DNA from 3 places in the Streptomyces sp. NPDC001492 genome. Region 2 is predicted to be linked to each of the others. Evidence: riboswitches for the same ligand, from Rfam matches in the RefSeq annotation. Region 2 holds a riboswitch; each other region holds the start of a gene.
What was found. A riboswitch is a leader RNA that binds a small molecule or an ion and turns the genes downstream of it on or off. The one in region 2 is predicted to bind cobalamin.
Positions count from the first base shown of each region.

Region 1: it holds a riboswitch for cobalamin, as region 2 does, so the genes downstream of both, ACWC1K_RS45450 (ribonucleoside-diphosphate reductase subunit alpha) here and ACWC1K_RS08700 (CbtB domain-containing protein) in region 2, are expected to answer to the same signal.
Region 3: it holds a riboswitch for cobalamin, as region 2 does, so the genes downstream of both, ACWC1K_RS34070 (cobalamin biosynthesis protein) here and ACWC1K_RS08700 (CbtB domain-containing protein) in region 2, are expected to answer to the same signal.

Region 1 covers NZ_JBSFHW010000063.1:35,420-45,659, forward strand. The annotation lists gene mctP (monocarboxylate uptake permease MctP) at 1-153, shown strand, start outside; gene ACWC1K_RS45440 (ATP-binding protein) at 216-3,605, opposite strand; gene ACWC1K_RS45445 (GNAT family N-acetyltransferase) at 3,893-4,399, shown strand; cobalamin riboswitch at 4,462-4,590, shown strand; gene ACWC1K_RS45450 (ribonucleoside-diphosphate reductase subunit alpha) at 4,715-7,069, shown strand; gene ACWC1K_RS45455 (ribonucleotide-diphosphate reductase subunit beta) at 7,069-8,082, shown strand; gene ACWC1K_RS45460 (nucleotidyltransferase family protein) at 8,110-8,730, shown strand; gene ACWC1K_RS45465 (putative Ig domain-containing protein) at 8,968-10,240, shown strand, end outside.
Region 2 covers NZ_JBSFHW010000005.1:210,421-220,660, reverse strand. The annotation lists gene ppdK (pyruvate, phosphate dikinase) at 1-2,016, shown strand, start outside; gene ACWC1K_RS08725 (MFS transporter) at 2,177-3,787, shown strand; gene ACWC1K_RS08720 (chloride channel protein) at 4,160-5,470, shown strand; gene ACWC1K_RS08715 (DUF6479 family protein) at 5,971-6,342, opposite strand; gene ACWC1K_RS08710 (ferredoxin) at 6,448-6,819, shown strand; gene ACWC1K_RS08705 (histidine phosphatase family protein) at 6,823-7,395, opposite strand; cobalamin riboswitch at 7,496-7,678, shown strand; gene ACWC1K_RS08700 (CbtB domain-containing protein) at 7,682-7,903, shown strand; gene ACWC1K_RS08695 (CbtA family protein) at 7,929-8,684, shown strand; gene ACWC1K_RS08690 (acyl-CoA dehydrogenase family protein) at 8,824-10,002, shown strand; gene ACWC1K_RS08685 (oxygenase MpaB family protein) at 10,072-10,240, shown strand, end outside.
Region 3 covers NZ_JBSFHW010000033.1:56,280-66,519, reverse strand. The annotation lists gene cobN (cobaltochelatase subunit CobN) at 1-3,290, opposite strand, end outside; gene ACWC1K_RS34075 (cobyric acid synthase) at 3,287-4,798, opposite strand; gene ACWC1K_RS34070 (cobalamin biosynthesis protein) at 4,795-5,847, opposite strand; cobalamin riboswitch at 5,948-6,089, opposite strand; gene ACWC1K_RS34065 (hypothetical protein) at 6,236-6,463, opposite strand; gene ACWC1K_RS34060 (anion permease) at 6,497-7,747, opposite strand; gene ACWC1K_RS34055 (lysozyme) at 7,900-8,649, opposite strand; gene ACWC1K_RS34050 (class II aldolase/adducin family protein) at 8,846-9,577, shown strand; gene ACWC1K_RS34045 (alpha/beta hydrolase family protein) at 9,687-10,240, shown strand, end outside.

The sequences.
Region 1 (10,240 bases), on a different contig from region 2:
GCGGTGGTCGCGGTGGTGCTCACCTTCGTCCTGAAGGCCCTGAAGGCCCCCGAGGGCGTCGACGAGACGAAGCCGGGGGACTACACGGCGGACGCGGGCGACCCGGGCGTCCAGGTGGAGCTGCCCCCGGCGACGGCGGGCGCGTCCCACTAGCGGTTACGGCGATCAGCGGCCGTCGGGGAAATCCGGCGGCCCGTTGTCGTACCGCACGGCGGTCAGTCCCTCGTGCGCTTGGCCATCTCGCCCCAGAACAGGTCCAGTTCCTGTACCCGCATGCCCACCCAGTGCGGGGTCTTCCCGCGCAGGCCTCGGGGAAAGAGGCGGCGCACCCGCCCGGGCAGCAGGGCTTGCTGCTGGCGGCAGAACGGCTCGCGGATCTCTCCCCGGGGGACACAGCCCCGGGGCGGGTACGGGCAGAGCTGGAACTTGCAGTCGGGCAGACAGGTGCTGCCGGGGGTGAGCGGAACCGAGGTACCGGCCTGCAGATCGGGCCGCAGCGGGTAGCGGTTCGTGCGGATGCAGGGCGGGAGCGGCATGCCGTGCGGCTCCGCGCGGGCCAGGCGCTCCTCGACCTCGTCGGGGTGTCCGTCGCGTTCGATGAGGTTCAGCATGACCAGAATGTCGGCGACGAGGTACTGGGCTCGCGCGTCGAGGCTGCTCCAGCCCACGGAGGGCGGGATCCAAAGGTTGTGCTTGCGATACCCGGCGGGGTTGCCGTTGCGGGAGCCGATGTTGTCCGCCACGCCCTTCTCGTCGACCCAGAGGAAACGCTCGGGCTGCCCGGTCTCCAGGGCGAGGGCCACCAGGTCGGCCGCCTCGGCGACGAACGGATGGACGAGCGGCAGGGCAGGCACGCCGTTCGCGCCGGAAGCACGGTTCACCGTGCCGGCCGTCGACAGCCAACGCTGTACGGTCTGCACCGCGGTCATCCCGCCGATCGCCCGCGACGGCTCGCGTGCCCCGACGGGGCCGCCGTCCCGCTCACGGAGGCCGGCGCTGTCCGGGAGCTCCCACAGGCCCAGCGCTTGAACCAGGCTGAGCTGCGCATACCAGCACCGGGACTGCTGCAGCACGGTCTCCGCCAGCCGGATCAGGTCGGCGCGGTTGCCCGAGTGGGCGTCAGGGTGGCGTTTGCGCCGGTTGGCAGCGTATTTGAAGCCCTGGGCCAGCGCGGCCTCCAGGGCGAGCGGGAGGTCCGGGGTGCCGCCGGTGTATTTCGGGTCGAGGTGGCGCAGCCACTTGACGATGCGTTCCTGGGTCTCGTCGCGGTGGTCCTCGTCGACGGAGCCGAGGAGCATGGGAAGCATCCAGGCCCGCATCACGAACTCCCGGAAAAGAGCCACCCGTTTGTCACGGTACTTTCTGTTGATAACCCTTCGTCTGCTCTGCAGCTCTTTGATGCGTTCGGCCGACACGGCCCGCGAGGGCCCGCGGGCGGCTCTCGCCTGCCCCATCGCCACGGCCCACATCGCCAACCGCTCCCCCTTCCCGGCTTTCAGAGCACTGACCTTGGCGTCGTACTCCTTCACGGGGTCGCTGTTGAACCCACTCCGCTCGCGGAGCATGCCGAACGCGGCATTGCCGCCGGTGCCGATCTCCTGCGCGACGGCCAGGCGTAGCGGGTAGGAGGGCTCCGCGATGCCCATCTCGAAGAGCTTCTCGTACAACGGCACGGTGTCCGTTCCGTCGCAGACGGCCCGCAGTGCCGCGCCGAGCCGCCTCACCAGCCTGAGCTTCGCGTCCTCGAGGCTGCGTCGGTCCCCCTTGACGCGGGGCCAGCCTTCGCGCACCTTGGCGACGATGTCCTCCAGCAGTCTCGGGTTCTCCTCCACACTCTCGATTTCTATGGCCGCGGCGTAGAGATCCAGGGCCTTCGGATCCTCCGTGCGGAGATTCGCGGCCACGAGGAGCCGGTGGGCCAGAGTGCGCCCCCGCACAGGTGACTGCCGCACCAACTCCTCGAACCCCTTCTTCACTTCGGCCTGAATGCTGCCGCCCGTGGCCGTCAGCTCTGCCGCCCGCCGACGGGACAGCAGCACCAGAGCGATGAGCAGTTCCCGGCTGGGCCCGCGCGGCTGCAGTGCCTGCTCGACCAGCTCTCCGGCACCTCGCTCCCCAAGGTGGTGCAGTACGCGGAAGCCGAAGTAGGCCTGAAGGATGCTGTGCGGGAAACGGACCTTCTTCTCGGAGCCCTCCACCAGCCTGAGCCTGTGCGCGTTGCCCACGATCCGGGCGAGCACGGCGTGGCACTGGTCCGCGTTCCCTTCGCGCAGACGCCTGCCCTCCTCGGCACCGAGCCTGTCGCAGAGCGTGTTCCAGATCCGCCGTCGGTGCCACTCGGACAAGGCGTTCTGGCGCTTGCCGTACCGGTCGAAGCGGCGGCTCCTCGTCCACACGTGCTCCGCCCAGGTTCTCGCGTGCCGCGCCCTACCGGGATGCATGTCCTGGTCGAGCAATTCGTCGAAGCCGACCTCCAGTTCGTCCTGGAGCAGTCCGATGCACGCCAGGGCGGAGACCACTTCGACGGTGTCCCGGCGCTCCTGCGATGTCAGCGCCACCTCCTCGCGCAGCCGGCCCTCGCACAGGGCCTGATCCCATTTCTCCAGCAGCCACAGCCGGAGCGTGCTGCGATCCCGGCTGCGCGTGTCCAGCCGCTGGGGATCGTCGCGCGGCCGGTCACGCTCCAGGGCGCCCAGGCAGTGCAGTTCGCGCGCGATCTGCAGGTAGATGGGTGATTCGGTCACCTCCGCCGTCTCCACGATCCAGTCCACCCGGCGCTCGTCCGTGCCCGGTACCTGCCCTTCGAGGAACCGGAGGGCCTCCTCCTCGCTCAGCGGTTCCAGCTCGACGATCGCGGCGGGGGTGCTCTCCAGCGGACTGTGCGGCCGGGAGGCGATGACCAGGGGCAGCTTCTCGTCATAGGCGCGCTGGATGGCCTGACGGATGATGTTGTCGCGGTGCTGCTGGAGTTCGCCGTCGAGGAGCGCCTCTTCCAGCCCGTCGGCTATCACCACCGGCTTGTCGTCGGCCAGCAGTTGCTGCCAGACCCGCTCGGTCTTGCCGCGCGCCAGAACGCCCTGGGGCGCCTCGTCGGCGAAGCGCTGCTTGGCCATGCGCTCGAAGTTGAGGTCGGTCCCGCCGTCCGCGTCCCTCAGCCTGATCGGCACGGGCACGGCGTTCAGCCGGGCGAGCAGTTCGGTGAGCCGTACAAGGACGGCGGTCTTGCCCGCGCCGACACCTCCGACGAGGAGATAGGGCCTGCGCGTGTCACGCTCCCGCAGCCGTTCGGCGATGACCTGGACAACCTCCTCGCGGCCGACGATCTCGGCGGTGTCCTGCCCGGCGGTGGGCATCAGTCCCCGGGGATCCCCACGCGCCTTCGCCAGGTAACGCCGCTTGGTCCAGCTGTACCACCAGAACAGGAAGAGCGCGGCGGCGAGTGAAGCGGTGAGCACGGGACCGACGAACAGCAGGACGGCGTCGAACCCCTTGCTCTGCCGCAGGTGCTCGAACCCGGTCGACGTATGCGCGAACCAGATGTACACACCCTCCCCGCACCAGGCGAGGACCGCGAGCAGGGCGGTCAGCCACACGATCCTGGTCACGTTGGCGTAGGAGAACCATCTGCGCCATTTCCTGGGGCGGGCGGTGCCCCCGCGGGCCTTTGGACGCAACGCTCTTCGTGGCCGCGTCCTGCTGGGCGAGTGACGGGCGACCGACATCGTGCGTTCTCCCTCCGAGAGCGGTTCTCGGGATCGGAGGCCCACGCCGACGCCTGTACCTCCTTCCATTGGAAGCACTCCCCCAACGCCCCGCAACCCGGGGTCGGGTCACGAGACCCCCTGTGGAAAACCCGAGGCCCGTTGTCCTACCCGTCCGGCAGACTCGGGCCATGGACATCGTGATCCGGCAGGCGGAGCCCGACGAGTACGAGACTCTCGGCGAGATCACCGCCCAGGCCTACCTCGGCGACGGGCTGCTCGACTTCGCAGGCAGCGACTGGTACCTCGGCGAGCTGAAGGACGTCGCCAAACGGGCGGCCCACGCGCAGGTCCTGGTGGCCGTGGAGCGCGACCGCCTCCTCGGGGGCGTGACCTTCGTGCCGTCCGGCGGTCCCCTTTCCGAGATAGCCGGGCCTTCGGAGAGCGAGATACGGATGCTCGCCGTCGCCCCGGCCGCCCGCCGCCGTGGCATCGGCGAGGCCCTCGTGCGCGCCTGCATCGACCGGTCCAGGGCCACGCCCGGCCGCACCGGCCTCGTCCTGTCGACCCAGGGCTCGATGCGTGCCGCCCACCGGATCTACGAACGCCTCGGCTTCGTCCGCGTCCCCGAGCGCGACTGGCATCCGGTTCCGGGGAACGAGGACATCCTGCTCCTCACCTATGAGTTGACACTCTGACACGCTCCGAAGTCGGCGCGACACAACATATGGGGGTGCTGTCCTCACCCGGCACAAGATGTATGCTCATGCTCGCTGTCGTCGCAGGGGAATCCGGTGCGAATCCGGAACTGTCCCGCAACGGTGTACCCATACGTGTTCGCACACATATGGGCGTCAGTCCGAGGACCTGCCGACAGTGCGCCCGGCCGCCGTGGCCCGGGTGCTGTGACGTCCGGGCCTCGTGGAGTGGGCCGGTGGACGCGACGCCGTGTGCGCTCGTGACTGCCCCCTGCCCTCCGCAAGGCCCCCGTGCCGAGCGAGGGAGAGCCTCACGTGACCATCGCGCCAGCAGACCCGGTTTCAGCCAGCGCCGCCGTGGCCGAGGACGGCCTGGGAGCCGCGCTGCTGCGGACCCTGACCGGGCTGACCGCCGACCTTCCCGACGCCGACCCCGGCCGGGTCGCCGCCGCCGCGCTGCGCGGCCGGTCCGCCCGTGCGGACGAGACGGAGCTGCGCGAACTGGCCACGGAGGCGGCCGCCGGCCTCATCTCCGAGGACCCCGCCTACTCGCAGCTGGCCGCCCGGCTGCTGACGATCGGCATCGCCGCGGAGGCAGCCTCCCAGGGCGTCAGGTCCTTCACCGAGTCCGTCGCCGTCGGCCACCGCGAGGGCCTCGTCGCCGACCGCACGGCGGAGTTCGTACGGGTCCACGCCGACCGCCTCGACGCCCTCATCGACCCTCAGGCCGATGACCGTTTCGGCTACTTCGGCCTGCGCACCCTGCACAGCCGCTATCTGCTCCGGCACCCCATCACCCGCCAGGTCATCGAGACGCCGCAGCACTTCATGCTGAGGGTGGCGAGCGGCCTGGCCGAGGACGACACCACACGCGCACTCGAGGAAGTCGAGGCCCTCTACCGGCTCATGAGCCGCCTCGACTACCTCCCGTCCTCCCCCACCCTCTTCAACTCCGGCACCCGGCACCCCCAGATGTCGTCCTGCTACCTCCTCGACTCCCCGCTGGACGAGCTGGACTCCATCTACGACCGCTACCACCAGGTCGCCCGCCTCTCGAAGCACGCCGGCGGCATCGGCCTGTCGTACAGCCGCATCCGCGCCCGCGGCTCCCTCATCCGCGGCACCAACGGCCACTCCAACGGCATCGTCCCGTTCCTGAAGACCCTCGACGCCTCGGTCGCCGCCGTGAACCAGGGCGGCCGGCGCAAGGGCGCGGCCGCCGTCTACCTGGAGACCTGGCACTCCGACATCGAGGAGTTCCTGGAGCTGCGCGACAACACCGGTGAGGACGCCCGCCGTACGCACAACCTGAACCTCGCGCACTGGGTCCCGGACGAGTTCATGCGCCGCGTGAACGCCGACGGGCAGTGGTCCCTGTTCTCCCCGGCGGACGTGCCGGAGCTGGTGGACCTGTGGGGTGAGGAGTTCGACGCCGCCTACCGCAAGGCAGAGGAGGCGGGGCTCGCGAAGAAGACCATCCCCGCCCGTGACCTCTACGGCCGCATGATGCGCGCCCTCGCGCAGACCGGCAACGGCTGGATGACCTTCAAGGACGCCGCCAACCGGACCGCCAACCAGACCGCCGAGCCGGGCCATGTCGTCCACTCCTCCAACCTCTGCACCGAGATCCTGGAGGTCACGGACGACGGCGAGACGGCGGTCTGCAACCTGGGTTCGGTCAACCTCGGCGCGTTCGTGGTCGGTCAGGACATCGACTGGGAGCGGCTGGACGAGACGGTCCGCACGGCCGTGACCTTCCTGGACCGCGTGGTCGACATCAACTTCTACCCCACCGAGCAGGCGGGCCGTTCGAACGCCCGCTGGCGCCCCGTGGGCCTGGGCGCGATGGGTCTCCAGGACGTCTTCTTCAAGCTCCGCCTGCCCTTCGACTCCCCCGAGGCCAAGGCCCTGTCCACCCGGATCGCCGAGCGCATCATGCTCGCCGCGTACGAAGCCTCCGCCGACCTCGCCGAGCGGAGCGGCCCGCTGCCGGCCTGGGAGAAGACCCGTACGGCCCGCGGTGTCCTGCACCCCGACCACTACGACACCGAACTCACCTGGCCGGAGCGCTGGGCGGCCCTCCGGGAACGCGTCGCCGCCGTCGGCATGCGCAACTCGCTCCTCCTCGCGATCGCCCCCACCGCCACCATCGCGTCGATCGCGGGCGTGTACGAGTGCATCGAGCCGCAGGTCTCCAACCTCTTCAAGCGCGAGACCCTCTCCGGCGAGTTCCTCCAGGTCAACTCCTACCTGGTGAAGGACCTCAAGGAGCTCGGCGTCTGGGACGCCCGCACCCGCGAGGCGCTGCGCGAGTCGAACGGCTCGGTGCAGGACTTCGCCTGGATCCCGGCCGATGTACGCGCCCTGTACCGCACGGCGTGGGAGATCCCGCAGCGCGGGCTCATCGACATGGCCGCCGCCCGCACCCCGTTCCTGGACCAGTCCCAGTCCCTGAACCTGTTCCTGGAGACGCCGACCATCGGCAAGCTCTCCTCGATGTACGCGTACGCCTGGAAGCAGGGTCTGAAGACGACGTACTACCTGCGCTCCCGCCCGGCGACCCGGATCGCCCGGGCCGCCCAGGCGACCATCCCCGTGCAGCAAGCAGCCGACCCCGAAGCGGTCGCCTGCTCCCTGGAAAACCCCGAGTCCTGCGAGGCCTGCCAGTAATGACCACCCGTAACGCCAATCTCCTCGACCCGGGCTTCGAACTGACCCTGCGCCCCATGCGCTACCCGGACTTCTACGAGCGCTACCGGGACGCCATCAAGAACACCTGGACCGTGGAGGAGGTCGACCTCCACTCGGACGTGGCCGACCTCGCGAAGCTCACGCCCGCCGAGCAGCACCTGATCGGCCGCCTGGTCGCCTTCTTCGCGACGGGCGACTCAATCGTGGCGAACAACCTGGTCCTGACCCTGTACAAGCACATCAACTCCCCGGAGGCGCGGCTCTATCTGAGCCGCCAGCTGTTCGAGGAGGCCGTGCACGTCCAGTTCTATCTGACCCTCCTGGACACCTACCTGCCCGACCCGGAGGACCGCGCCGCCGCCTTCGCCGCCGTCGAGAACATCCCCTCCATCCGCGAGAAGGCCCAGTTCTGCTTCAAGTGGATGGACTCGGTGGACAGCCTTGACCGCCTGGAGTCCACGTCCGACCGCCGCCGCTTCCTGCTCAACCTGATCTGCTTCGCCGCCTGCATCGAGGGCCTGTTCTTCTACGGTGCTTTCGCGTACGTCTACTGGTTCCGCAGCCGCGGCCTGCTGCACGGCCTGGCCACCGGCACCAACTGGGTCTTCCGCGACGAGACGATGCACATGAGCTTCGCGTTCGACGTCGTCGACACCGTCCGCAAGGAGGAGCCGGAGCTCTTCGACGACCAGCTCGAGCAGCAGGTGACGGACATGCTGCGGGAGGCCGTCGAGGCGGAGCTGCAGTTCGGGCGCGACCTGTGCGGGGACGGTCTGCCCGGCATGAACACCGAGTCGATGCGCCAGTACCTGGAGTGCGTCGCCGACCAGCGCCTCACCCGCCTCGGCTTCGCCCCGGTGTACGGCTCCGAGAACCCCTTCTCCTTCATGGAGTTGCAGGGCGTCCAGGAACTGACCAACTTCTTCGAGCGCCGTCCTTCGGCGTACCAGGTGGCGGTGGAGGGCACGGTCGACCTGGACGAGGACTTCTGACGGTCCCGGCTGTGATATGCCGGGAGGGTGATCAGCCGTCTTTCCCTGGATGAGCAACTCGACTCCCTGCGTGCGGCGTTGACCCGCAACAGCGTCCTGACCGAGGTGCTGGAGCGGACCGCGACGATGGCGCTGCCCGGCTGGTATCTCACCGCCGGGTGCGTCTTCCAGACCGTCTGGAACGTCGTCACCGACCGTCCGCCCACCGCCGGCATCAAGGACTACGACGTCTTCTACTTCGACGCCGACGACCTGTCCTGGGAGGCCGAGGACGCCGTGATCAAGGCCGGCCGGGAGATCTTCGCGGATCTCCCGGCCGAGGTCGAGATCCGCAACGAGGCACGCGTGCACCTCTGGTACGAGGACAGGTTCGGGGTGCCGTGCCCGCCGTACGACTCCACGGAGGCGGCGATCGACAGCTTCGCCGCCACGACCTGCTGCCTGGGCGTACGGCTGGAGGCCGGCGGCCGGTGGCGGGTCTACGCACCGCACGGCCTCTCCGACGTCTTCAACCTCGTCGTGCGGCCGAACCCCGTGCTCGCACCGCGTTCCGTATACGAAGCGAAGACCGCGCGCTGGCGCGAGCAATGGCCGGAACTGACCGTGCTGGACTGGCCCCACCGGGACTCGCCCATGGAGCGTCCATAGGGCCTCCATCGGACGGCCATGGACCTCCCACGGAGCGGCAAAGTTCTTCCGGCCCATCTGTTCCGGGCTCCTCGCCTCCCGCTACTTTCTGGCCGTCCTGCCATGTACACACAACACCGGCGCAGGACGTTTCAAGTGTCATGCCCATGACGGCATCGCGCCCCGCCGCCGCTACGCGCGTCACAGGCCTGCCACCAGCGTCGAGAACCCCACTCCAACGACGGAGGCAGTACCCCCATGCGTGAAAAGCCCAGACGGAGCCTGCGAAGACTCCTGGCCACCGCCATACCGGCCCTCGCTCTCGGTCTCGCCGGCCTCGTGGCCGCCCCCGCGCACGCGGCACCCGTGGCCGCGCACCCCACCCGGACCACCCAGAACGCCAAGGCCCTCACCTCCCCCGAGCGGCAGACGTTCCACTCGACCGGCAAGGCCGGCCAGAAGGTGCCGACCCAGCACCTGTGCGCCACCGCCGCCCCCGGCCACGCGTCCTGCTTCGCCCAGCGCCGTACCGACATCAAGCAGCGGCTGGCCTCCGCGGTCGCCGCCGCCGCGCCCTCCGGCCTCTCCCCGGCCAATCTGCACAGCGCCTACAACCTGCCCTCGACGGGCGGCTCCGGCCTGACGGTTGCCGTGGTGGACGCCTACAACGACCCCAACGCCGAGTCGGACCTGGCCACTTACCGCTCGACGTACGGCCTGTCCTCCTGCACCAAGGCCAACGGCTGCTTCAAGCAGGTCAGCCAGACCGGCTCCACGACCTCGCTGCCCACCAACGACACCGGCTGGGCGGGTGAGGAGGCGCTGGACCTCGACATGGTCAGCGCGGTCTGCCCGAACTGCAACATCATCCTCGTCGAGGCCAACTCCGCGAACGACACCGACCTCGGCATCGCCGAGAACGAGGCCGTGTCGCTCGGCGCCAAGTTCGTCTCCAACAGCTGGGGCGGCTCCGAGTCCTCCTCCCAGACGAGCGAGGACACCTCGTACTTCAAGCACCCGGGTGTCGCGATCACCGTCTCCGCCGGCGACTCCGCCTACGGCGCCGAGTACCCGGCGACCTCGCAGTACGTGACGGCGGTCGGCGGTACGGCCCTGTCCACGTCCTCCAACTCCCGCGGCTGGACCGAGTCGGTGTGGCACACCAGCTCCACCGAGGGCACCGGCTCCGGCTGCTCCGCGTACGACCCGAAGCCGAGCTGGCAGACGGACACCGGCTGCGGCAAGCGCATGGAGGCCGACGTCTCCGCGGTCGCCGACCCGGCCACCGGTGTCGCGGTCTACGACACCTACGGCGGATCCGGCTGGGCGGTCTACGGCGGCACCAGCGCCAGCGCGCCGATCATCGCCGGCGTGTACGCGCTGGCCGGCACCCCCGGCTCCGGCGACTACCCGGCGAAGTACCCGTACTCCCACACCGGCAACCTGTACGACGTCACCAGCGGCAACAACGGCTCCTGCTCGACGTCCTACTTCTGCACCGCCAGGACCGGCTACGACGGCCCGACCGGCT
Region 2 (10,240 bases):
CGGCACCGCGAGCACATCCCGGAGGATCTCGGCACCGCCGTCAACGTGCAGGCCATGGTCTTCGGCAACCTCGGCAACGACTCCGGCACCGGTGTCGCCTTCACCCGCGACCCCGCCACCGGAGAACGCGGCATGTACGGCGACTATCTGCCCGACGCACAGGGCGAGGACGTGGTCGCAGGCGTGCGCGACGCCTTGCCCCTGCGCGAGCTCAGGGCGCTCGACCCCCGCGCCTACGTCGAGCTCGGCGACCATCTGCGCACCCTTGAGAAGCACTACCGCGACCTGTGCGACGTCGAGTTCACCGTCGAACGCGGCAAGCTGTGGATCCTGCAGACCAGGGTGGGCAAGCGCACCGCCGAGGCCTCCTTCCGCATCGCCCACGACCTGCGCGAGGAAGGGACGATCAGCGCCGACGAGGCGCTGGCCCGTGTGAACGGCGCCCAGCTGACCCGCCTGATGTTTCCCCGCTTCGACGTGAAGACCGCCGACGTGCCCCTCGCCCACGGCGTGCCCGCCTCGCCGGGCGCCGCGGTGGGCGCCGTCGTCTTCGACTCCGCCGAGGCCGTACGGCGTGCCGCGGCCGGCGAGCAGGTGGTCCTCGTCCGCCGTGAGACGACCCCCGACGACCTGCCCGGGATGATCGCCGCACAGGCCGTCCTGACCAGCCGGGGCGGCAAGACCAGCCATGCCGCGGTCGTCGCGCGTGGCATGGGCAAGGTGTGCGTGTGCGGCGCGGAGGAGCTGGCCGTGGACCCGCTCGCACGGCAGTTCACCGCTCCCTCCGGAGCCGTGGTCCGCGAGGGCGACGTCGTCTCCGTCGACGGCACGGCGGGCACCGTGCACCTCGGCGCCCTGCCGCTCACCGCGTCCCCCGTCGGACGCGCGCTGGAGACCGGAACCGCCACGGACACGCTCACCGAGGCCGTGCTGGGCGCTCTCGCCCGCGCCGACTCGGGGCGCCGCCTGCAGGTGCGGGCCAACGCCGACACACCCGAGGACGCCGTCCGCGCCCGCGCGCTGGGTGCGCAGGGGATCGGTCTGTGCCGCACCGAGCACATGTTCCTCGGTGAGCGCAGGGAACTGGTCGAGGCGATGATCCTGGCCCGTGACGACCTCGCACGCGAACGGGCCCTGGACGCCCTGCTGCCGCTGCAACGGGCCGACTTCACTGCCATCCTCAAGGCGATGGACGGGCTGCCGGTGACGATCCGGCTGATCGATCCGCCGCTGCACGAGTTCCTGCCCGACCGCACCGAACTGGCCGTCCGCCTGGCCCGCACCGAGCACCCTGCCCCGCACGACCGGGAACTGCTCGCCGCCGTCGAGCGGATGCACGAGCAGAACCCGATGCTGGGCCTGCGCGGGGTCCGCCTGGGCCTGGCCGTACCGGGCCTGATGGCCATGCAGGTGCAGGCTGTCGCCGAGGCCGTGGTCGAGCGACTGCGCGACGGCGGTACCCCGCGCGCCGAGATCATGATCCCGCTGGTCGGCACGGTCGAGGAACTGAGGCTCGCCCGCTCCGAGGCGGAACTGGTGCTCGGCGAGGTGGAGAGCGAGACCGGTCTGACCCTCGACTGCCCGATCGGCACGATGATCGAGCTGCCGCGCGCCGCGCTCACCGCCGCACGCATCGCCGAGGCGGCCGACTTCTTCTCCTTCGGCACCAACGACCTGACCCAGACCACCTGGGGTCTGTCCCGCGACGACGCGGAGGCGTCGTTCTTCCCGCTGTACCTGGAGAAGGGCGTCTTCGCCGTTTCGCCGTTCGACTCGATCGACCAAGAAGGCGTCGGGCGGCTCGTGGAGCTGGCCGTGGAGGCGGGCCGCGCGGTCAACTCCCGCCTGGAGACAGGCGTGTGCGGCGAACACGGCGGCGACCCGGACTCCATCCACTTCTTCCACCGCGTGGGACTGGACTACGTCTCCTGCTCGCCGTTCCGGATCCCGGCGGCCCGGCTCGAGGCGGGCCGTGCGGCCCTGATGAACACCACCGGTATCAGCGACAGCCGGTGACGCATCCGCCGGGGCTCCCGTGGGTGGTGACTGGCGTCGCCGCGGAACTCATGACGCATGCCGACACCGCCCACCCGAGCTTCGGCCGACGCACCGCCAATCGGTCGACCTCCGTGGCGGGTCGACGGCCGATCGCCACGGCCGTTGAGACGATACGCGCATGGCACCACGGGAAACCGGCTCTGAGAGTTCGGCAGCCACGCGGCTCGTCCTGCTGACACTCGCGTCCGGCCAGTTCCTGATGGCCCTGGACAGCTCTGTCATGAACGTCTCGATCGCAACGGTGGCCGATGACGTGGGCACGACGGTGACCGGCGTCCAGGGCGCGATCACCGCCTACACCCTTGTGATGGCGATGTTCATGATCCCCGGCGGCAAGGTCGGTGCGCTGATCGGTCACAAACGCGCCTTCATGATCGGCTGTGCCGTCTACGGGTGCGGATCCCTGACCACGGCCCTGGCCCCGAACCTGCCGGTGCTCCTGATCGGCTGGTCGCTCCTGGAAGGCCTCGGGGCGGCGCTGATCCTGCCCGCGATCGTGGCGCTCGTCGCCGGCAACTTCGGTGTCGAACGCCGCCCCGCCGCCTACGGGTTGGTCACAGCCGCAGGAGCCGTTGCGATCGCCCTCGGTCCGCTTGTCGGAGGTGTCGCGACCACATATTTCTCCTGGCGCTGGGTGTTCGCCGGTGAAGTCGCGATCGTTCTCGCCATCCTGGCCCTCGGCCGCCGTATCGCCGACGCACCGGCCGAAAGCCGCTCCCGCATCGATCTCGTCGGCACGGCGCTGTCCGCAGCCGGGCTCGGGATCTTCGTCTACGGCGTACTCCGCTCGGACGAATGGGGCTGGTTCCAGCCGAAGCCCGACGCGCCCACCTGGCTCGGAATCTCACTGGTCGTCTGGCTGATGCTGGCGGGACTGCTCCTGATCTGGCTGTTCCTCCGCTGGGAGGCACGCCTCGTGGAGCGGCGCAGGGAACCACTCGTGGACCCGGCCCTCCTTCAGAACCGGCAACTCACCGGCGGCCTGACGATGTTCTTCTTCCAGTACCTCGTGCAGATGGGGGTTTTCTTCGTCGTACCCCTCTATCTGTCGGTCGCCCTCGGCCTGTCCGCGCTCAAGACCGGCGCCCGCATCCTGCCGCTCTCGCTGACGCTGCTGGCCGCCGCGATCCTCATCCCGCGTTTCCTCCCGGATGTCTCGCCGCGGCGGGTGGTGCGGCTCGGGGTCCTCTCGCTGTTCGCGGGAGCGGTGGTCCTGATGGCCGCGCTCGACGCCGACGCCGGTGCGGAAGTCGTCACCATTCCCCTTCTGCTGATCGGGCTCGGCATGGGCGCGCTGGCGTCCCAGCTCGGCTCGGTCACCGTGTCCGCGGTGCCGGACGAGCGGAGCGCGGAAGTGGGCGGCGTCCAGAACGCGGTCACCAACCTGGGCTCCTCGATCGGTACGGCACTGGCCGGATCGGTCCTGATCGCCGCGCTGACCAGTTCGTTCCTCGCCAACGTCGAGCAGAACCCCGAGATCCCCGACCAGGTCAAGAGCGAGGCGAGCGTCGAACTCGAAAGCGGCGTGCCCTTCCTGTCGGACGCTCAGCTCAAGGCCGCCCTCGACGAGGCAGGCACGAGCACGAAGGTGACCCAGGCGGCACTCGACGCGAACGCCGACGCACGGCTGGACGGCCTGCGCGCCGCACTCGCGATCCTCGCCCTCACCTCGCTCCTCGCGATGTTCTTCACCCACCGGATCCCGGCGACTCAGCCCCGCTCGACGTAGCCCCCAGCGGGCGGACGTTCACCGAGTCCGTCACCCCTGGAGTGTCTTCAGTCGACGCAGGCCAAGTGACTACGCGGTCATGGGCCGCAGACGGCGCGTGCGACGTGCAGCGGACGCCGCTGCACGGGGCCTGACGGACAGATGGCCCCGACGCGTCGCCATCACAACTCGACCTCGGTCGCATCGAGCCGATTCTGGTCCCCATTAGCGTGGCGACGGGCAATGGACAACCGGCTGGATAAAATTGGCCCGTTATGGGTTGAATCACCTGTCGTGTCCTGACCTCGGGAGGACCCCATTACCGGGACGAGATCGGGAGCGGCCGTGTCCGCGCAGGCGAATCAGCCCCCTGAGGCCGACCAGCTGCAGAAGATGCTGCGCCGCCCCGAATACCGCAAGGCGCTGGTGTTCTGCGGGCTGATCGGTGTTCCGGTGGCACTGCTCGCCTTCTGGTTCCTCGTCGCGCTCCACCAGCTGGAGCAGCTGATCTGGACCGACTGGCCCAAGGACCTGGGCTGGAAGCAGGCTCCCTGGTGGTGGGCGCTGCCCCTGATGGCGGTGGCCGGGTTGGTCGTAGGTCTGGTGGTCGCCCGGCTTCCCGGGCGGGGCGGGCACATCCCGGCGGGCGGTCTGCATGCCGGCGGGGTCACCAAGGAAGCGCTGCCCGGTGTCCTCGTCGCCGCTCTGGTCGGTCTGCCGCTCGGGGTCGTACTGGGTCCCGAGGCGCCGCTGATCGCCCTGGGCGGCGGTCTGGCGCTGCTCTTCGCGAGCCTGGTCCGGGCGCCGCAGACCGAGGCGAGCACGGCGTTGCTCGGCGCGGCCGGGGCCGCGGCGGCCATCTCGGCGCTCTTCGGGAACCCCGTGGTGGGAGCCGTACTCCTGATGGAGGTGGCCGGGATGGGTGGGCCGCAGCTGTTCGCGGTGATGCTGCCGGCCCTGCTGGCCAGCGGAGTCGGGGATTTGATCTTCACCGGGTTCGTGCACTGGACCGGCCTGGAGACCGGGAGCCTGGACATCGGGCTGCCGAAGCCGCCGCCGCTCGACTGGGCAGACGTCCTGTGGGTCCTGCTGATCGCGCCGGCCCTCGCCTTCCTCATCCACTGGGTGTTCGTGGGCGGCAGGTTCGTGGCCGGCTTCGTGACGACCCGGACGGTACGGAACACCATTCTGTGCGCGCTGGGGGCGGCGGCCTCCATCAGCCTCTACGCGGTCGCCACCGGCCGTTCGCCGGCCGACGCCGCCATGTCGGGGGAGAACGCCCTGGCCGGCCTGGCGCAGCACCCGCACGCCTGGTCGGTGGGTGCCCTTGTCGCGGTGCTGGTGTTCAAGGCCCTCGCGTACACCTTCTGCCTGGGCAGCCTGCGCGGTGGCCCCGTCTTCCCCGCCCTGTTCCTGGGCGGGGCGGCCGGTGTCCTGCTGGCCCCACTGCCCGGTCTGGGGCTGGTGCCGGCGATGGCGGTCGGGATGGCGGCGTCGGTGACCGCCGCTCTGCGGGTGCCCGTGAGCAGCGTGGTCCTGGTCGTGCTCCTGCTGGGCAACGTGGACACGGTGGCGCTGGTGGTGCTGGCCGCCGTGGTGTCCTTCGTCGTGGTTCAGCTGCTTCCGCAGGGGCCGAGCATCCCCGCTTTCGGTGAGCCGGCGGCCGGTCGAGCGCCTCGTCCAGGCGCGTCCGAGCCCTCATGAGCGGGACTGGGTGAAGGTCTGCGGGACATCGCCCGGAGCCGGCCGGCTCGCGAGGGCATCGACGTATAGACGTATACGAGCGTGCAGAGGCTGAACGCGCCGTCCGAGCCGCGCAGCCTGTCAGCAGAAGCCGGCGGATCGCAGCGGTGAGCGAGGGCCGCCACCTTCCTGGACCACCGGCTCGTCTCCGCCAGCCCGGCCGCTGCGCTCCGGAGCGCCGTGCTTCGACCACCCCAGGGCCGAGCGCAAACTCGACGTCGACGTCATGTCCCGCGCACCCTCGGGCCGACGCGAAACACCGTGCGCCCCTCGGGAGCTGGCCGCGACTCGATGACCGGTATGGGGTCGATGACCTCGGGCGGGCGAGGGTTTCCCGCTGCTGGGGGCTCTCGAGCCCGCCGGTCGGCAGGTGGTCGTAGTCGGGCAGCGGCAGGGTGCCGCGGGCGGGGTCGGTCTTGACTCTCACGTCCTCCCGGCGTCGCCCGCGGACGTGCCCGGCGTCAGCGGCTCCCCGGCCCGCCGCTCCCGAACGACCCGCTGCTGCCCTCGCTCCAGCGCTTGGGCCGCTGCGACCCGCTCGTCCTGCTCGGCGTATTGCCGTGACCAGGCAGCTCGTGCGGGGTCAGCCGGTGGTCGCTGCGGGGTATCTCGGCGGGCTCACGGTTCTCCCGTACCTCGCGGACCGGGCCGTCGTCCGGCAGCCGCGGCTGATCCTCCGGGCGCGGCGGAGCGGGTTCGCGGCGACGGATGCGGGCGCCCAGCAAGAAGGCACCGATCAGCAGGGCCACGACCGCCACCCCCACGACGACCAGGCCGATTCCGAGTGCGCCGCGACCTGCGGCGATGTTCATGTCCATCCATGAGGTGCTCATGGGCTCGCGGGTACCCATGGGACCCGGTGCGAACCGACCCGGCCGAAGTCGGCCGGACCGCGGTTCCCGGTGTTTGAGGCGATCGACGACGGCAACCCGCCAGGTGTGACTTCGACGACCCAGCAGGAGCTCTTCCGGTTCCTGGAGGACCGCTTCGCCTGCGCGCAGGCCTGCACCGAGTGCGCACGCGCGTGTGCTCTGCGCGCAAGCCTCGTGGATCCGGACGGCACGGAGGAGCAGGAACTCGTACGACGCAAGGGCATCATGTGCGCGGAGGTGTGCGACGCGACCTGCCGTGTGCTGTCCGAGCAGAACCACCTGGACGAGGCCGCCATCCGCATCCAGGTGGAGTGGTGCCGCACCGTGTGCCTGGAGGGTGCGCACGCCTTCGACCGGCTGCCGGGCGCCGAGGACGGCGCCAAGGCCTGCCGGCAGTGCGCCGAGGCGTGCACGGAATTCCTCGTCACCCTGAACTGACGCTCACGGCGCGCCGACCGGCTGCCCGAGCCGCACGTTCCAGCGCCCGGACCTGCCGCTGAGCTCGATCGCCGTCAGCGGCGGGACATCCGCCCGCCAGAACGCCGACTCCGGCGCCCCGAGCGCCCGCACCACCGCGGCCCGTACGGCCTCGGGTTCGACCACGGCGAGCGTCCGGCCCGGTGTCCGCGCGACCGCCTCCAGCCAGCCCGCCACCCGGTCGCACAGCGCCGTCACCGACTCCCCACCGTGCGGCGCGGCCGCGGGGTCCGACAGCCAGCGGGCCAGCGCCTCCGGCTCGCGCTGGCTCACCTCCGCCAGCGTCGCACCGCGCCAGCGGCCCGCGTCCAGAGCCGCCAACTCCGGCGCGTCCACGGCGTCGAGACCGAGAGCCTGCGCCGTCTCGCGGCAGCGCACGGTGGGGGAGACCCGGACCCGTTCCGCCGCCGGGAGCGTGCCGGCGGCCGCCCGTGCCTGCCGCAGCCCCGAGGCGTCGAGCGGGCAGCCGTCGTCGAAGCGCGCCTCCCTGAGCGCCGCGGTGAGCGCAGGTGAGACCAAGATCACTCGGCTTGTCATACGTCCGTCCCCGCCCTCGACATTCCCTCAAATCCCTTGATCCGACGGCTGAAACGGCTCACCAGGGGCGCTCGCCGCCGATCCGTGCGCTCTTGGCCGCAACTCTGCTTCGCGGTACCTTCTCGTGGATATTGACGACGGCACAGCGGAAGCCGGTGGAAGTCCGGCACGGTCGCGCCACTGTAAGTCCGGTACGCACCCTGGGTGCGCACCGGGTGAGTCAGACCCGCCCCGTCGTCGCGTGCACCACCGAGACGGGACGCGAGTTCCCCCAGGAGGGCCTGCCATGGCGCAGTCTGTCGCTCAGCCGACCACCACCCCCACCGCCGTACCCGCAAAGCTGCCGATCGGCGCGATCGTCCCCTGGGCGGTCTTCTTCGGCATCCTGATGCTGGTACTGCTCTACTTCGTCGGCGCCGAGCAGGGCGCCACCTCCGTGATGAACGGATCTGACGTGCACGAGTGGGTGCACGACGCCCGTCACCTGCTCGGCTTCCCCTGCCACTGAGGGCGGCGAGAAAGCACAGCCGCTCATGAACTCGGCAACCGTCCGCAACCTCCTGGTGCGCGGCATGCTCGCGGGACTCGCCGCGGGCCTGCTCGCCCTGGTCGTCGCCTACTTCCTCGGTGAACCGCGCGTCGACGCGGCCATCGCCTACGAGGAGGCTCACTCGCACGAGCACGGCATGGAAGTCGTCAGCCGCACGATGCAGTCCACCGCGGGCCTGTCCACCGGTGTCCTGGTCTACGGCGTCGCGTTCGGCGGCATCGCCGCTCTCGCGTACTGCTTCGCGCTCGGCCGCATCGGCCGCTTCGGGCCGCGCGCGAGCGCGCTGCTCCTCGCGGCCGCCGGTCTGATCGCCGTGTACGTCGTGCCGTTCCTGAAGTACCCGGCCAACCCGCCGTCCGTCGGCGACCCGGGCACCATCGGCAAGCGCACCACGCTGTACTTCCTGATGATGGTGCTCAGCGTGCTGCTGGCCGTCGCCACCGTCATCCTGGGCAAGCGCCTCGCGCCGCGCCTGGGCAACTGGAACGCGACGCTCGCCGCGGGCGCGTTCTTCCTCCTCGCCGTCGGGCTCGCGTATGCGTTCCTGCCGGCCGTCAACGAGGTCCCGAAGGACTTCTCCGCCACCCTGCTCTGGCAGTTCCGACTGGCCGCCCTGGCCGTCCAGCTGACCCTGTGGACCTCCTTCGGGCTGGTCTTCGGGGTGCTGGCGGAGCGGGTGCTCGCCCCGAAACCGGCGCGGGTGGACGGCGCCACCCGGGCAACTCCCGTCGCCCCCTGACCGGTTCCGCCGGCTCACTCGGCAAAGGGCCCCCGGTCGACGACCGGGGGCCCTTTCCCTGTCCCTCGCCATTCCCAATTTCTGGAACACGTTCTACGGTGTGCGCCGTCAGGACCGGCCTGGGAAGCCTGGAGGCGCCGTGCACCTCGAATACACGCCCGAGCAGCAGCGGCTGCGCACCGAACTGCGCGCGTACTTCGCCGAGTTGGTGCCGGACAACGCCTACGCACGGCACGGCGACCCGGCCGCCCAGAAACGCTTCTACCGCGAGACCATCCGGCGCCTGGGCACGGACGGCTGGCTCGGCGTGGGCTGGCCGAAGGAGTACGGCGGGCGCGGTCTGACCGCGATGGAGCAGTTCATCTTCTTCGACGAGGCCGCCCAGGCCGGCGTACCACTGCCGCTGATGGCGCTGAACACCGTCGGGCCGACGATCATGCAGTTCGGCACGGAGGAGCAGAAGGCGTACTTCCTGCCCAAGATCCTCGCCGGCGAGATCGACTTCGCGATCGGCTACAGCGAGCCCGACGCGGGGACGGATCTCGCGTCCCTGAAGACGCGCGCGGTGTTCGACGGCGACGGGTACGTCGTCAACGGGCAGAAGATCTGGACCACCAACGGCGACACCGCGGACTGGGTGTGGCTCGCGACCCGCACCGACCCCGAGGCACCGCCTCACAAGGGCATCACCATGCTCCTCGTCCCCACCACCGACCCCGGCTACTCCTGCACCGTCATCAACACCCTTGCCTCGCACGACACCACGGCCAGCTACTACGAGAACATCCGCGTCCCCGTCTCCCGCCGCGTCGGCGCCGAGAACCAGGGCTGGCGGCTGATCACCAACCAGCTCAATCACGAGCGCGTCACCCTCGCCGCCCACGGCACCATGGCCATCCGCGCCCTGCAGGACGTGCAGCGCTGGGCCATGGAGACCAAGCTGGCCGACGGCCGCCGCGTCGTCGACCTGCCCTGGGTGCGCCGCCGGCTCGCCCAGACCCACACCAGGCTGGATGCGATGAAGCTGCTCAACTGGCGGATGGTGCACGCCGTCCAGAACGGCACCCTCACCCCCCAGGACGCCTCCGCGGTCAAGGTCTACGGCTCCGAGGCGCGCCGGGACGCCTACGCCTGGCTGATGGAGATCGTCGGCGCTGCGGGCGCGCTGAAGGAGGGCTCCGCCGGTGCCGTCCTCCACGGCGAACTGGAGCGCGGCTACCGCTCCGCCGTGATCTTCACCTTCGGCGGCGGGAACAACGAGATCCAGCGGGAGATCATCTCGTGGATCGGTCTGGGGATGCCCAGGGTGCGGCGCTAGCCTGCAAGGGTGAGGGACATCCACGCAGGTGACCCCGGGCTCTTCGGGCCGTCCTCGGTGACCTGGCAGATGCACGGCGACCCGATGATGTGGGTCGCCGGAGTCCGCGCGCTCTACCTTCAGGCGCTGCATCCCCGGGCCGTGCGTGGCGTCATGCAGAACTCCGACTTCCGGCGCGATGCCTGGGGCCGGCTGATGCGCACCGCCAACTTCGTCGGCACCATCACCTACGGCACCA
Region 3 (10,240 bases), on a different contig from region 2:
CCCAGCGTCCGCGTCTTCACCTGGTCGGGGGTGGCGGAGTCACCGACGTACGCCTCGGGGCTCTCGCCCGTCAGATGCCGCACCATGGCGACCATGCCGCCGTGGTACTGGAAGTAGTCGTCGGCGTCGACGAGGTCGTGCTCACGGGTGTCGACGTTCTTCGCCGCCACGGCGATCCGCTTGAACGCGGTCTCCATGTCCCCGCGCGCGGCCCGCCCGTCGAGCCCGCGGCCGTACGCGTAACCGCCCCAGACGGCGTACACCTCGGCCAGGTCGGCGTCGGAGCGCCAGTTGCGGGCGTCGATCAGCGGCAGCAGACCGGCACCGTAGGCGCCCGGCTTGGAGCCGAAGATCCGGGAGGTCGCGCGCCGCCGGTCGCCGTGCTGGGCCGTGTCCTCGTCGGCGTGGGCGCGCACGAAGTTCTGCTCGGCGGGCTCGTCCAGCTCGGCGACCTTGCGGACCGCGTCGTCGATCAGTCCGACGACGTGCGGGAACGCGTCACGGAAGAACCCGGAGATGCGGACGGTGACGTCGATGCGCGGCCGCCCGAGCTCGTCGAGCGGGATCACCTCGAAGCCGGTCACGCGGCGCGAGGCGTCGTCCCACACCGGCCGGCAGCCCAGCAGCGCCAGGATCTCGGCGATGTCGTCGCCCTGCGTGCGCATCGCGGACGTGCCCCAGACCGTCAGTCCGACGGACTTCGGGTACTCGCCGGTGTCCTGCAGGTACCGCTGGACGAGGGAGTCCGCAAGCGACTGCCCGACCTCCCAACTCAGCCTGGAGGGAATGGCCTTGGGGTCGACCGAGTAGAAGTTCCGGCCGGTCGGCAGGACGTTGACCAGGCCACGGGTCGGGGAACCGGACGGTCCGGCCGGGACGTAACCACCGTCAAGTGCCTTGAGGATGTGGCCGATCTCGTCCGTGGTACGGGCCAGCCGCGGCACCACCTCGGTGCAGGCGAACTCCAACACCGCTACGGCGTCGGGGAGTTCGGTGCCGAGCACCCCGCGGACGAGAGCCCGGGCGAGCGTGACGTCCCAGTCCCGCGCCTCCATGCCCTCCGCGATCCGCCGGCACAGCTGCTCCAGCAGGTCGATGGCGTCGGCGGCCGTACGCGAGGGGCCCTCGACGAGATCGCTCAGCTCCACCGGCACCTTCACCGGCGCGCCCGGCTCGGCGAGCAGCTCCTTCTCCACCAGCCCGAAATGAGCGGCCAGCGAGGCCCTGAGCCCCGGCAGCGCGTTCGCCTGCCCGCCCCACACCTGCGAGGCGCGCAGCACGGCCAGCACGAGGTTCACCCGCGGTTCGCCGACCGGCCCGCCGCCCAGGATGTGCAGTCCGTCGCGGATCTGCACGTCCTTGATCTCGCACAGATAGCCGTCGATGTGCATGACGAACTCGTCGAACTCGTCCTCGTCCGGCTGCTCGTCCACATGCAGGTCGTGGTGGAGCTCGGCCGCCTTGACCAGCGTCCAGATCTGGGCCCGGACGGCCGGCGCCTTCGTCGGGTCCAGGTCGGAGACCAGGGCGTACTCGTCGAGCAGCTGCTCCAGCTTGGCCAGGTCGCCGTAGGTGTCGGCACGGGCCATGGGCGGTACGAGGTGGTCGACGACCGTGGCATGGCCGCGCCGCTTGGCCTGGGTGCCCTCACCGGGGTCGTTGACGATGAACGGGTAGATCAGCGGCAGTTCGCCGAGGACGGCGTCCGGCGCGCATCCGCCGCTGAGTCCGAGCCCCTTGCCGGGCAGCCACTCCATCGTGCCGTGCTTGCCCATGTGGACGATCGCGTCGGCGTCGAACGTGTGGTCGAGCCAGCGGTAGGCCGCCATGTAGTGGTGTGAGGGCGGCATGTCGGGGTCGTGGTAGATCGCGATGGGGTTCTCGCCGAAGCCGCGCGGCGGCTGGATCATCACGACGACGTTCCCGAACTGGAGGGAGGCGAGGACGATGTCCTCCCCGTCGACGTACAGACTGCCCGGCGGCTCGCCCCACGCCTCCAGCATCCCGTCCCTGAGCTCCGGGTCCAGCTGGTCGAACCACGCCCGGTAGTCGGCCAGCGGTACGCGCGCGGGGGCGGCGGCCAGCTGCTCCTCGGTCAGCCACTCCACGTCGTGACCGCCGGCCGCGATGAGCCGGTGGATCAACTCGTCGCCGCCGGAGGGGTATTCGGTGAGCGAGTACCCGGCGGCCTTCAGCGCGTCCAGCACCTGTACGGCCGACGCGGGCGTGTCGAGCCCGACCGCGTTGCCGACCCGGGAGTGCTTCGTCGGGTACGCGGTGAAGACGAGCGCCAGCTTCTTGTCGGCGTTCGCCTTGTGCTTCAACAGCGCATGCCGTACGGCGATCCCGGCGACGCGCGCGGCCCGCTCCGGGTCGGCGACGTACACGGGCACGTCGTCGGGGCCCTGCTCCTTGAAGGAGAACGGGACGGTGATCAGCCGCCCGTCGAACTCGGGGATCGCGACCTGCATCGCCGCGTCCATGGGGGACAGGGCGGCGTCCGACTCGTCCCAGGTCTCACGGGAGGACGTCAGGCAAAGACCTTGCAGGACGGGCACGTCGAGGTCGGCGAGCGCCCCGATGTCCCAGGCCTCCTCGTCACCTCCGGCCGAGGCCTGCGAGGCGTGTGTGCCGCCGGCGGCGAGGACGGTGGCGACGAGGGCGTCGGTCCGCCCGAGGATCTCGTACAGCCCGGCGTCCGCACCGCGCAGCGAACCGCAGTACACGGGAAGGGCGTTGGCGCCCTTCGCCTCGATCGCCTCGCACAGGGTGTCCACGAAGGCGGTGTTGCCGCTCAGCTCATGGGCCCGGTAGAAGAGCACACCGACGGTCGGCCGCCCCTCGACGAACTCCCGCTCGCCGTGGACGCCGTACTCCGGCATCTTCTGCGGCTCGACGAACCCCTCACCGGTCAGCAGCACGGTGTCGGACAGGAACCGGGCGAGCTCGGTGAGGTTGGCGGGGCCGCCCTCGACGAGGTACCTGAGCGCCTCCGCCACGACACCGGCGGGCACGGACGACTCGGCCATCAACTCGGCGTCGGGGACGGACTCCCCGCCGAGCAGCACGGTCGGGATCCCGGACGCCCTGAGCGCGGCGAGCCCGTCCTCCCAGGCCCGCTTCCCGCCCAGCAGCCGTACGACGGCGATGTCGGCGCCGTCGAGGAGGCCGGGCAGCTCCTCGGTCACATCCACCCGGGTCGGGTTGCCGATCCGGTAGTCGGCACCGGACGCGGCCCGAGCGGCCAACAGATCCGTGTCGGCGGTCGACAACAACAACACTGTGCTCATGCGGGCGCTCCCGGTGGAATGAAAGGCAGTCCTTGCGGCGCGCCGGACTCGATGAGCCGCCAGAGCGCGTCCGTGTCCGCGTGGTGTTCGATCAGGTCGCCGAGCCGGTCGAGCTGCTCCTCGCGCAGCGCGGCGAAAGAGGTGTCGGGCGCCGGCACGAAACGACGGCCCGCGGCGGCCGCCACCTCGCGCAGGAAGGCCCGCCGGAACCCGTCCGACTCCAGCGAGCCGTGCCAGTGCGTGCCCCAGGTCTGCCCGACCCGGATGCCGTCCAGGAAGGCTTCGCCGCCGCCTATGTCGGCGACCCCGTGATGGATCTCGTACCCCTCGACATGCTCGCCCAGGGCTTCCCCCACGGGCCGGGTGAGGGTCTTCTCGCGGGCGAACCGCACCCGTACGGGCAGCACTCCGAGCGCTTCGACATGCCCGCGCCGGCTCTCGACCTCGTCCTCGATGTGCTCGCCGAGGACCTGGAACCCACCGCAGATGCCGAGGACGGGCCGCTGTTCGGCGGCCCTGCGGACCAGAGCGTCCGCAAGTCCCCGCTCGCGCAGCCACTCCAGGGCCTTCACGGTCCCCCGGGTCCCCGGAACGACGACGAGGTCGGCGTCGGCGAGCTCCTCCGGCCGGTCCACGAACCGCACCACGACGCCCGGTTCGGCGGCCAGGGCGTCCACGTCGGTGAAGTTGGACATGAGCGGGATCGCGCACACGGCGACCCGCAGCACGTCCTCGTCGACGGGCGGCGCGACGTTCGACTCCCGCACCGTCCCCCGAAGGGAGACCCGCAGTCCGTCCTCCTCGTCGATGCCGAGGCCGTGCTGGAACGGCAGGACGCCGTAGGTGTGCCGTCCGGTGAGGCCGCGCAGCATGTCGAGGCCGGGCTCCAGAAGGCTGACGTCCCCGCGGAACTTGTTGACGAGGAACCCGGCGACGAGTTCCTGGTCCTCGGGCGAGAGCAGGGCGACGGTCCCGAAGAAGGAGGCGAAGACCCCACCGCGGTCGATGTCACCGACCACGAGCACGGGAAGCCGCGCGTTACGGGCGATCCCCATGTTCACGATGTCGGTCCGGCGCAGGTTGATCTCGGCGGGAGAACCCGCCCCCTCACAGATCACGGCGTCATACGTGCCCCGCAACTCGGCCAGGCAGTCGAGCACGGTCCCCAGAAGCTGCTGCTGCCGCCCACCGTGATACCCGCGCGCACTCAGCTCGCCGACGGGCTTGCCCATCAGCACGACCTGGCTGCTCTGCTCGCCACCGGGCTTGAGCAGCACGGGGTTCATCAGCGCGGTCGGCTCGACCCGGCAGGCCTGCGCCTGCATGGCCTGAGCCCGCCCGATCTCGGCACCCTCACGCGTCACAAACGAATTGAGGGACATGTTCTGCGCCTTGAAGGGCGCCACCTTGACCCCCTGCCGCACGAGCCAACGACAGATCCCGGCGGTGACGACACTCTTCCCGGCGTCGGAGGTGGTACCGGCAACGAGAAGCCCCCCGCCGGTCATGACGCACCGCCAACCGCTGTGGGCAGTCGTTCCGCTGGGGCGATGGCGGGCCCCCCGCTCGAGCGAAGCCGAGAGTGGGGGAGGGTGGGCACAGCCCCCACCGCCGGGCGCCTCGCCGCCCGCCCCCGCAGCACCGCCCCAGCCGCGCTGACCCCCAACGCCAGCCACCCCACCCGCCGCGACAACCGCACGGCCCGCTCGATGTCCCCGGCCTCCACAGCCCGCCCCTCCGCGTTCAGCACAGGCCGATGCTCGACCCGCCCCCCGTAAGACAAGGTCCCCCCGAGCCGCACCCCCAGCGCCCCCGCGAACGAGGCCTCCACAGGCCCGGCATTGGGACTCGGATGCTTCGCGGCGTCAGAACGCCAGGCGCGTACGGCCCCCCGGCCGTCACCCCCGGCAACGGCGGCCAGTACGGCGGTCAGACGGGCCCCCGGCCACCCCGCCACGTCGTCCAGCCGCGCCGAAGCCCACCCGTACCGCCGGTACCTGGCCGACTTGTGCCCCACCATGGCGTCGAGCGTGTTGACGGCCCGGAACCCGAGCAGCCCCGGCACCCCGCCCACGGCCCCCCACACCAGCGCCCCCACGACGGCGTCGGACGTGTTCTCGGCGACGGACTCCACCACCGCCCGCGCGATCCCGTCGGCGTCCAGGGCCTGCGGATCCCGTCCGCACAGATGCGGCAGCCTGGCCCGGGCGGCCTCGACGTCCCCGGTCTCCAGCGCACGCCCGATGCCACGGGCCTCGCGCGCGAGCGAAGTCCCCCCGACGACGGCCCAGGTGGCGGCCGCGGTCAGCGCGAGGGAGGCGGCACGGGACGGACGTACGGCTCTCTGCGCCACGACACCGAGCGCGATGGCGCCACCGGCGCACACGGCGGTGTGCAGTGCGCCCCACCCGCGGTGGTCCCGCCACAACACCCGCTCCACGGCACCTGCGGCCCGCCCGAACACGGCGACCGGATGTCCACGGCGCGGATCGCCGAGCAGATGGTCACCGAGGAGGCCGGCGGCGGCGCCGTACGCGAAGACGCGATCGGCACGCATCGGCTCAGCCGGCCGTGGGGTCGGGCAGGGACCTGGTCCTGTACCTCAAACGGCAGGCTGGCATGGCGACATGTCCTCACTCAGGGTGTCCACGCCCTGGTTCGACGAGACCGGCGGTGAGAGTTCCTGGCTCCCGGGGCTTACTACCCCGGTGACAGTGGCGGGACCGCGCCGGACTCGCACCGGCTTCCTCTCGCGCCGCCGTATATGGCCTCGGCAGTCCACCACGCCCCCGAACGGCAGTCAACTTGCCGTTGACCTGCGGCGGGGGAGTGTGCTGAGGCCCACACCCGGCGCTCGGATCCGCGCAGGAAAAACCCGCGGGGCGAGGAAGCACGAAAGGGTGCTTCCTCGCCCCGCGGGACGGTGGGGAGGCGGTCCGGCCGCCTCAGGCCTTGGCGATCACCAGATGGATCCCGTAGGCCACCGCCGCCGCGCACCCCGCGAAGGCCACGTACGCGCCGGCCACCGCGAGGGACGCCGAGTTGCCCTGCGCCACGGCCCGCTCGCGGCGCGACAGGCCCATGATGCCGAGGGTGAACAGGGCCACGAGGCCCACCGTGACCGCGAGGCTGACGCCGAAGACGGAGCCCAGGGCTGCCCAGTCGATCTTCATGCTGCTTCTCTTCCTTCGTACCGGTGGGCGGGCTCAGACGGCCGCGGCCGGCGGGGTCGCCGGGTCGGGGGCGGCGGTCACGGGGGCCGGGGCGGGGATCGTGGCCGTCAGGCCCTCGGTCACCGTGCCCGTGGGGGGCGGGGTCACGGCGGCGATCGCCGTGGTCACCACGCCCGCGGGTTCGTCGGTCTCGTTGACGTTCGACGCGTCGACGACCTCGCGCCGGGAGATCTTCCAGATGGCCGCACTGGCGACGACCAGGAAGACGGCGACGACGGCGGTGCCCCAGTCGCCGAGATCCGTGACGGACTCCGCGCCCGCACCGACCAGGGCGGCGGCCGGCAGCGTCAGGCACCAGGCCACGAGCATGCGGGTCGCCGTCGACCAGCGGACCACGCCGCCCTTGCGGCCGAGGCCCGCACCCATCACCGAACCGGAGACCGAGTGGGTGGTGGAGAGCGAGAAGCCGAGGTGCGAGGAGGCCAGGATGACCGTGGCCGCGCTGGTCTGGGCGGCGAAGCCCTGCTGCGGCTGGAGCTCGGTCAGTCCCTTGCCCATGGTGCGGATGATGCGCCAGCCGCCGAGCCAGGTGCCGAGCGCGATGGCGAGGCCCGCGGAGAGGATGACCCAGGTGGGCGGGTCGGAGTCGGGGGCGACGGCGCCGCCGGCGACCAGGGCGAGGGTGATGATGCCCATCGTCTTCTGTGCGTCGTTGGTGCCGTGGGCCAGCGAGACCAGGCCCGCGGAGGCGATCTGGCCGACGCGGTAGCCCTTTTCGGCGGCCTTGCCGTCGGCCTTCTTGCCGACGGTGTACGACAGCCGGGTCGCGAGCAGCGCTGCCAGGCCCGCGACGATCGGGGCGGCGAGCGCCGGGATGAGCACCTTGGTGACGAGCACGTCACCGTGCACCGCGCCCATGCCGGCCGAGGCGATGGTGGCGCCGATCAGACCGCCCATCAGGGCGTGCGAGGAACTGGAGGGAAGGCCGACGAGCCAGGTCAGCAGGTTCCAGAGGATCGCGCCGACCAGCGCCGCGAAGATGACCTCGGGACGTATGCCGGTCTCGTCGACGAGACCCTTGGAGATCGTGTTGGCGACCTCCACGGAGAGGAAGGCACCCGCAAGGTTCAGCACGGCGGACATGGCCACCGCGACCTTGGGCTTGAGCGCGCCGGTCGAGATGGTGGTGGCCATCGCGTTGGCGGTGTCGTGGAAACCGTTCGTGAAATCAAACGCGAGTGCGGTCACTACCACAATCGCGAGGATCAGCGAGAAGTTTTCCATTTACCCAGGCAATCGTTCGAAGTCAACGGTCGGTTGACCGTAGGCAACCTGGGTGAACGGAAGATGAACTGAGGGCGGCCGCACGATGTCTGGATAAGGGGGTCGCCGCTCCGCCCCGTGCCGGCGACCCCCGGTCCCCCGGCGCCGCTTGGTCAGTAGCCCCGGGCGAACTTCCTCAGCTGGGTCTGCGACCCGTTGAAGAGATTCTGGTCACCCGGCAGGCTGCCGCCGTTGTCGTACTGCCAGAAGGTCCAGAACGACCAGCCGGCCGGGAGAGAACCCGTGGCCCCGGAGCCGTGACGGGCTATCCACAGCGCGTGGTCGTGCGCGAACGCGCCGCTTCCGCCCGTGCAGGTGTTCCACCAGTGGGTGGTCGTGTAGATCACGGGATGGCGGCCGGTGAGCCGCTTCACCTCGCCGCTGAACGACTTGATCCAGCCGACCATGTGCGCCTTGCTCAGGCCGTAGCACCTGTGCTTGGCGCTGTACGGGTTGTATTCGATGTCGAGCGCGGGCGGCAGCGTCCAGCCGTCCGAACTCCACCTGCCGCCGTGGTTCACGAAGTACGCCGCCTGCGCCCTGCCCGACGACTTGTCCGGCAGCGCGAAGTGGTACGCGCCGCGGATGATGCCGGCGCTGCGGGCGCCGTTGTACTGCTGCCCGAAGTACGGATTGCTGTAGTTCGTGGACTCGGTCGCCTTGACGTAGACGAACCTGGCGCCCTTGGCCTTCGCGCTCGACCAGTCGACGTTCTTCTGGTGCGAGGAGACGTCGTGCCCCTTCGGCAGACTCGCCGCCGAGGCCGGAAGCCCGGCGAGAGCCGCCCCTGTGACGGTGAGTGCCGCCACCGAGACCGCGAGAACGCGGGTGCGGCGGCGCAGCGGTTTGCGATCACGAGCCATGTTTCCCCCCGGAATGGCGACGTGCACGACAAAACAACGGGAGATTACTGGAAGGTCGTCGAATGCCCGGTGATCTCAGGCCAAGCACGGAGAGAGGGGGATATGTCCCTATAAGGGGTCTTTCGGAGGCGTGGCTTCCGCCCTAAAGTGCCTCCGCCCCGCGGCGGGCCGGGGAGGTGCCTGGCAGGATCGCGGCATGGCTGAGCAGCGGCGGGACCAGCGAGGCGAACGGGATGCGCGAGAAGGCGTGCGGGGAGTGCCGGAGCGGTGGGGGAGGGGTCCGAGTGCCGAGGTGGCGCACGCTTGGGAGGCGCTCGTCGCGACCGCCCGCCGCACGGTCGCCGACGGCCTCGTCGTCGGCACCTCCGGCAATGTTTCGGTGCGCGTCGGGGACACCGTGCTGGTCACACCCTCGGGCGTGCCCTACGACCGGCTCGCGCCCGAGGACGTGACCGGCGTCGACCTCGAAGGCCGTCAGGTGCTCGGCACGCTCGTCCCGACGAGCGAACTCCCCATGCACCTCGCGATCCACCGGACCACCGACGCCCGCGCCGTGGTCCACACCCACGCCGTGCACGCGACGGCCGTCTCGACGCTCGTCCCCGAGCTCCCGGCGATCCACTACATGGCCGGCGCCCTCGGCGGACCCGTCCGAGTTGCCCCCTATGCGACATACGGCAGCGACGAGTTGGCCGAGAACATGCTCCACGCCCTCGCCGACCGCACCGCCTGCCTTCTGCAGAACCACGGCACGATGGCCTACGGCAGCACCCTCGACCAGGCCTACGACCGCACCGCCCAACTGGAATGGATGTGCCGGCTGTGGCTGACGGCCTCCTCGGTACCGGGCATGTCCCCGACGCTGCTGTCCCGCGAGCAGGTGGCGGAGGCGGGCGAGAAACTGCGGGGCTACGGGCAACGGAGGTGAGGCCCGGGAAACCGCACCCGGGCCGAGCCGGCACACCCTGCCGCAATCCGCATCACCCCGCGCCGTCCTCCCGCTGGCCGGTGGCCGGGTCCGCCAGGACACTGGACGGGTGCGCACAGTCAAAGCGACGGCCGCAGCCGTCACCGTGGCCCTGGCGGCCGGCGCGGCAAGCGTGGTCGCCGGCCGGTTCGCGAGCGACGCGGCGCTCAAGGCGCCGCCGGGCCGGCCCCTGCCCACCGAACCCCAGCTCACCGTGCACGCCACGGCCGCCGGGCAGATCGCGCTCACCCGCGACCTGGCGGCCATGCGCCCGGGCACCTACGGCCTCACCGGCGACGGCACCCACGCGGTCGTCGGCCCCGTCCTCGCCACCGCCACGCACTCCGCCGACACCGTCGTCCGCCGCCTGGAACGGGTCACCCACGGCACCCTGGAGCCCGGCGACAAGGTCTGGCTGACCCCGAACGTGCACACCGGCGATCCGGGCAGCGCCCTCGGCCTGCCCCACACCGACGTGGACATCCCCGGCGAACTCGGCTCCCTGCCCGCCTGGTTCGTGCCCGGAGTGCGGGACACCTGGGTGATCGCCGTGCACGGTCTGGGAGCCACCCGCGAACTCGCCATGAACATCATGGAGTTCCTGCACCGCCAGCGCTTCCCGGT